DNA from 2 places in the Exiguobacterium sp. s194 genome. Region 1 is predicted to be linked to the other one. Evidence: a T-box and tRNA genes for the amino acid it is inferred to sense, from the RefSeq annotation. Region 1 holds a T-box; the other holds one or more tRNA genes.

Region 1 (3,418 bases):
TTCTTGGAGCACACTGTCTCCGACTTGGTGACCGTGCGTGTCGTTGATTTTTTTGAAGAAGTCGATATCGAGCATCGCGACGGAAATCGGATACATCGAGCCGTCCGAGATCTGTTGAATCCCGTATTCATAAAAAGCCCGTGCATTGGCAAGCAGCGTCAAGCTGTCCGTCCGGCTCTCGGTATAGAGGCGGTCGCGTTCATGACAACGACTGATCGTCCGATTGAACGACTTGAGCAGTTTGACAATCTCGCGTTGAATGATGGGCGGATAGCCATAGACGTGCTCGCCCGTCATCACAATCCACGTGCGGATTCCTTCGATTTCCTCGGAACGGACCGAGATGAAGCTATGATAGTCTTCATTAAATTCGTTCGACAGCGGGGCGTCCCATTCGAAGCGCATCTCGTACTCGACCGAGGATTCGTTCGGATAGGTTGCATCGAGTAATTCAAAGACGACATGGCGATCGATCGGCTGGCGCGTCTTCAAATCAAAGTAAAGTGTGCGATCAAACAGTTTGAACTCGACGTACCCTTCATCGTACTCGTTGAGTCGCTCACATTGACTGAGGAACACTTCGATGGCTTGTGCCTCGCTTTGCGATAGCGATACGGCTTCTTTTGCTTCATCATATTGTTCAATCAACGATTTGAAGGCGTCTTGTCGACCTTTTTGAATGATGAGTCGCTTAATAAAGAACGTGAGTGCGGCGGCGATACTGCTGACGACGAGCAAGTTCGTCTCTCGGAAGAGCGAGGCCGCCAAAATGAAGACGAGACTGACGATATACGTGTAAAACGCGATGCTTAAAAAGTCGCGGACCGGGATGTCGACGCGGAACCACCAGCCGACTTGATACTTTTGGACGACCGTGTTCAAAATGATGGCAATAATCAAACCGGCAAGCGGAAGGAACGAGTCTTGGGAATAGAATCCGAGACCGGTCACACCACCAAGTGCCAAGTAGACACTGGCCGGGATGGCGATTTCCAAAAATGACGTGATGGCATTCCACGGATACGTAAAACGGAACCGTCGAAGCGCGACGCGCGGTTTCAAGTTGACGAACTGGAAGACGAGTAGTCCAATCTGATTGACGAACAGCGCTGTCTCAAAATCAAAGAATAAAAAAATAATTAAGACGATACTTTCTGAAAAGGTAAAGTAGACGCCTTTCCGTTCAATGGAGTCCATTTGAAAAATAATGACGAGCAACGCGATCAAGATGAACGGTAACGGCTCGATGGCCGGCATGTTCAATCCGCCTGTAGCGAACAAGATGAGCGTCAAACCGAATAGCATACTCCAAATACTCCAACCAAGGACGGACATCTTGCGGAAATGGTTCATGGTTCCCTCCTATGTGGGAAAAATTCAATTATGTATGGTAGGAGATTCGGCACAATCACGCCTGAGTCCTGCCTATCCATCATAATGGCGGAATTCTAGCATTGAGTCTATATGAAATATCCTCTATAATGAAATTGCTTTTCAACCACATAGACGAAAGTCGATGAAAAAGAGAGTAACGATCGTTCCGTCAACAAAGCGACCTAGGGATTGGTGAGAGCCTAGGCTGACAAACATCGCGAAACGCACTTTTGAGATGCTATCCGAACTTGAGTAGGCGTAGCCGGGGGACCCCCGTTATCACCGATAAAGCGGTCTGCGTCAAGCAGGCAAGAAGAGTGGTACCGCGGGCCATCCCGTCTCTTTGCATCTGTGCAAAGGGCGTTTTTTTTATGAACAAATGATAAGGAGGAATTAGAATGAGTTATGAACGCAAATATGCGGAAGCCTTGTCCCGTGTCATCGGGGACGAGTTGACGCTCGACCAGATTGAAGCATTGATTGAAAAACCGAAACATGAGGCACACGGGGACCTTGCTTTCCCGTGTTTCCAACTTGCGAAAGCCTATCGTAAAGCACCGGTCATGATCGCGACGGATATCGCGAACGACTTGAACGACGAGTTGTTCACGAAAGTCGAGGCGGCCGGCCCGTATGTGAACGTCTTCTTGAGCCGTGACGTCGTCTCACAAGAAATCATCAACACGGTGCTCGATGAACAAGCGGACTATGCGACGCATGCGACACGCAACGAGACAATCGTCACCGATTTCTCGTCACCGAACATCGCCAAACCGTTCTCGATGGGACACCTTCGTTCAACGGTGATCGGGAATGCCATCAACCAAATCGCCCGTAAAAACGGCTATGACGTCGTCGGCATCAACCACCTCGGGGATTGGGGCACACAGTTCGGTAAACTGATGGTCGCCTATAAAAAATGGGGCGACGAGGAAGCGGTCCGGGCACATCCGATCGCTGAGCTCTTGAAGCTTTACGTCCATTTCCACGAAGAAGCGAAGACACAACCGGAACTTGAGGACGAAGGCCGTGCGTGGTTCAAGAAACTCGAAGACGGCAACGAGGAAGCGACTGAGCTTTGGACGTGGTTCCGCGAAGAATCACTCAAAGAGTTCCAAAAAGTATATGACCTCCTCGGTGTCGAATTCGACAGCTTTAACGGGGAAGCGTTCTATAACGACAAGATGGACCGCGTCGTCGCCATGCTCGAAGAGAAAAACCTTCTCGTCGAAAGTGAAGGGGCGATGGTCGTCTCACTCGAGGACGAGAACTTGCCACCATGCTTGATCAAAAAGAAAGACGGCGCGACGCTTTATGCGACACGCGACTTGGCAGCTGCCGTCTATCGTCATGAGACGTACAACTTCGTCCAGGCGAACTACGTCGTCGGCGGCGAGCAGGCGCTTCACTTCAAACAACTGTTCTCAGTCCTGCGCAAGCTCGGCTATGACTTCGTCGATGGCATGCATCACGTGCCGTTCGGCTTGATTTTGCAAGAAGGGAAGAAGATGTCGACACGTAAAGGTCGCATCGTCTTGCTCGAGGAAGTGCTCAAAGAAGCAATCGAGAAAGCACAGGCGAACATCGCTCAGAAGAACCCGGAACTTGCGAACGCGGACGACGTGGCACGCATGGTCGGTGTCGGCGCGGTCATCTTCCACGATTTGAAGAATGAACGCATCAACAACATCGAGTTCGACCTCGATAGCATGCTCAAATTCGAAGGTGAGACGGGCCCGTACGTGCAGTACACGAACGCGCGTGCGAACTCGCTCCTTCGTAAAGGCAACTATGACGGCTCGACGTTCACTGGCGCAAACGACGACCACACGTGGGGCGTCGTGACGATGCTCAACGCGTTCCCACACGTCATCACACGTGCCCACGAACGCCGCGAACCATCGATCATTAGCCGTTACGTGCTCGATTTGGCGCAAGCATTCAACAAGTATTACGGTCATGTCCGTGTCCTTGAAGAAGATGCAGGCAAACAATCACGTCTCGCCCTCGTCAAAGCGGTGACGATCGTATTGACGGAAGGACT
Region 2 (3,418 bases), on a different contig from region 1:
AGAAGTCGACTTCTCGTCTTAGGATTCGTTCCGTCAGCCCGAGGCTTGTGGCCAATGTCCTGCGGCCGATCGGCTGCATCAAACGGACATAATGTAAGATATCGTAACGATGTCGGAGCGTATCGAGCATGTCGGGAACGATTTGCTTCTGAACTTGAATCAGCTGCTGGATCATACTCATTCCCCCTCGACTTAAAGCATGGACAATTTTTGTCCCACTTTTATATTTGCGTCCCACCGCTACGACTTCATCTTATCAATCACCTTTCCGTCTTGCAACCCCTTCAAACGTTTTTTTTCGATGTAAGCGTATACTTAACAAAATCTTCAACTTTACTGTCATCGTATCGACCTTGACTAATGACACGTCCCTCGTGTAAGACGACAGGGATCTCAAACAAGTATTTCGCCTCGAGTTCTTCGTTGCCGGTGATGTCGATCTGCTCGAGCTCAAACGGATAGTCTTCCATGAGCCATTCGAGCATGACGAGCGCCTCCTCGCAGAGCGAGCAGTTGGCGCGGCGGTATAACGTCAGGACCATGTCAGTCCCCTCCTTTCCAATATTGTCGTTCCCGCTCCCGCGAGTTTCCAAAACCGAGCGCCTCCCGATAGTTCGCCACGGTCCGTCGTGTCACCGTATAGCCGAGCCGGTCCAGCTCGCGCATGAGTGCGGCATCGCTCAGCGGCGACGTCTCTTGTTGAATCAGTTCGGCGAGCGCCTTCTTCACCATGAACGGCGATTGCCCGTGTGTCGCCCGGACGAAAAAGTGACGCCACGCCATCACGCCGCCCTCGGTCGTCACGTACTTGCCTTGAATCGCCCGGCCGACGGTCGACTCGTGCTTGCCGATTTGTTCGGCGACTTCTTTTCGCGTCAACGGATGCAAGACGAGCTTCCCGTCCAACCAGTCGCGTTGCCGTTCGGCGATGACGACCCATACCGATTTAAGCGTCGCGTTCCGCATCTCGAGCGTCTCGTGCCACCATTTTGCCTCGCGGTCGTCCCCGACCCGAGCCACATCGAGCGTCGGGCTGAACCATGTCGTCACGAGCTCGCCGTCACGACGGACGACTTCAAGTTCCGGGACGACGTGTTCGGTTCCTTCATATAATAATGGCGTCTTCGGGAGTGTCGCCACGATACGTGTCACTCGTTCGTACTCGGCAACCGAGATGTCGAGTCGTCCCGGGATGTCATCAAGGTGTGCGTCGAGCGCCTCGAAAACGTCCAAGACGAGTGGGTCGTCATGTTCAATCGCATGCCGATATTGGCAGTCGTGCTCATTCTTTGCCCCGATCCCTGTCGGTTCTAGAAACAAGAGCGCCTGGCGCGCCGCCTCAATGTCCGCCACATCGACCTCGAAACGATGGGCGAGCACGAAGTCGCTCTCCGGTAGTAGGCCGCGATGGTCGAGCGCGAGGACGAGCCGTTTCTGGAGCGAACGCTGGGACTCGGTCCCGCTCCCTTCCTCGATTTGCTCGAACAATCGCTCCTCGAACCCACTAGCCGTATCGGCCACCCATTCGACCGCACCGCTCCCCGTGGCGATGCATGGATTGCGTCGAGCCAATCGGCCGAGCTGAAAGGCGATCGCGGTCCGGTCCGCCTCGAGAATCGGCAGCCGCCGAACCATGTCCTGGGTCAGCTGTTGTGTTTGAAGTTGTTGTTGTTCTTGCCGTTGCATCGGTCACACCCCTCTCGCTTCCTATTGTATCGAACAGCGGGAAATCGCGCTCAAAAAAAGTGAGCCGAACAGGATTGCTTTTTTAAAAAAACAAATGTATAATAAATCGTGTCAGAGAACATGCACCCGTAGCTCAGGGGATAGAGCACTGGTTTCCGGTGCCAGGTGTCGGGAGTTCGAATCTCTCCGGGTGTATCACAGCAAGAGGTTAGGCAGCATATGCCTGGCCTCTTTTGTCGTTTTAGAATCGTCAAACCGTGGAATAGGTCAAAAACGATGACTATCGTTTGACCAACATTGACTATAGCGGTATGATATGTTTACAACCTACATAAAGGAGGCAGATTCAATGTTAATTCCAACAGTTATCGAACAAACAGGTCGCGGGGAACGCGCGTACGATATTTACTCACGCTTGCTCAAGGACCGCATCATCTTGCTCGGAAGTGCAATCGACGACAACGTCGCCAACTCGATTGTCGCTCAGCTTCTCTTCCTTGCAGCCGAGGACCCAGATAAGGACATCTCACTTTACATCAACAGCCCGGGTGGTTCGATCACTTCCGGAATGGCGATTTATGACACGATGAACTTCATCAAGCCGAACGTGTCGACGATTTGTATCGGAATGGCCGCATCGATGGGTGCCTTCTTGCTCCAAGCCGGTGAACAAGGCAAACGCTTCGCGCTTCCAAACGCAGAGATCATGATTCACCAACCGCTCGGCGGTACGCAAGGTCAAGCATCGGATATCAAAATCCATGCCGAGCGCATCATCAAGATGCGTGAGAAATTAAACCAAATCATGGCCGACAACACTGGCCAGCCGCTTGAAGTCATCGAGCGCGACACAGAGCGCGACTACTTCATGTCAGCTGAACAAGCGAAAGACTACGGTCTCATCGACAAAGTCATGACGCGTTAATCCAAAAGTGCCTTTCCCGACTTCGGGAAAGGCACTTCTTTGTTATTGGACGGGCAACCAAATTTCAATCAAGTCGTCGGCTCCGTCTTGCCCATGAATATAGCGCTCAAAATCGAGTGCATCTCGCAACGTTACATCCGGCAATGCTAGAAGTTGATTATATGTCGTAGGGATGGCTGGAATTCCCCCTTCGACCGTGGCGACAAGATACCGTCCTGCCGACAGTTCAACCTGTCTTCCGTCTTCACCTGTCACAGGATTAGTCATCCCTGCTAAATAGGCTTCTTCTTTCGCTAAACAGACGCCATATGATTCGTCTGTTGTCAGCTCTGTTTGCAGTTTTTCCCAAACGAATGGGATTTTGGTGAGTTCGGATACATAGCCGTTTACGATTTTCGGTTGGTCCCACTTCTCATAACGTACTTTCATTGAATCTCCCCCTGTTTGCATCCATTTAATTTGTTGCTCGACTTGTCGCAACGCCTCGATCTCACGTTGAACCTCGTCAAGTCTGCTGTCGAGTAACCCGCTCACACTTTCTGCCGCTTGAATTTGTTCGAGTGAGATGCCCATTTGACGTAGTAACTTGATTTCGTTCAGGCGCCTTATTTCTTCCATCCCGTATAACCGATACTGATTCTCTAAACGAGTCGGTTGGACAAGTCCTTTTGCTTCATACCATTTTATTGCTTTAGTGGACAACCCCGTTAGATGGACCACTTTTCCGATTTGAATCATTGGCGTCCCCCCTTCTCGTTTATCATAAAGCCGGCCGTAGCGGACAGGTCAACATCTTTATTCTTTGAC

Evidence for each region. The T-box of region 1 lies ahead of argS (arginine--tRNA ligase). A T-box ahead of a tRNA ligase gene usually reads a tRNA of that ligase, here a tRNA-Arg.
Region 2: it encodes a tRNA-Arg, which carries the amino acid that the T-box ahead of argS (arginine--tRNA ligase) is inferred to sense. The anticodon was not compared.

The regions. Positions count from the first base shown of each region.
Region 1 covers NZ_JACSLT010000003.1:40,831-44,248, reverse strand. Annotated here, with positions in the region: gene KNP85_RS04060 (GGDEF domain-containing protein) at 1-1,353, opposite strand, end outside; T-box leader at 1,508-1,720, shown strand; gene argS (arginine--tRNA ligase) at 1,773-3,418, shown strand, end outside.
Region 2 covers NZ_JACSLT010000002.1:253,114-256,531, reverse strand. Annotated here, with positions in the region: gene KNP85_RS03235 (sugar-binding transcriptional regulator) at 1-175, opposite strand, end outside; gene KNP85_RS03230 (glutaredoxin family protein) at 285-542, opposite strand; gene KNP85_RS03225 (RNA polymerase factor sigma-54) at 544-1,686, opposite strand; tRNA gene KNP85_RS03220 (tRNA-Arg) at 1,809-1,881, shown strand; gene clpP (ATP-dependent Clp endopeptidase proteolytic subunit ClpP) at 2,036-2,611, shown strand; gene KNP85_RS03210 (MerR family transcriptional regulator) at 2,654-3,349, opposite strand; gene KNP85_RS03205 (hypothetical protein) at 3,407-3,418, opposite strand, start outside.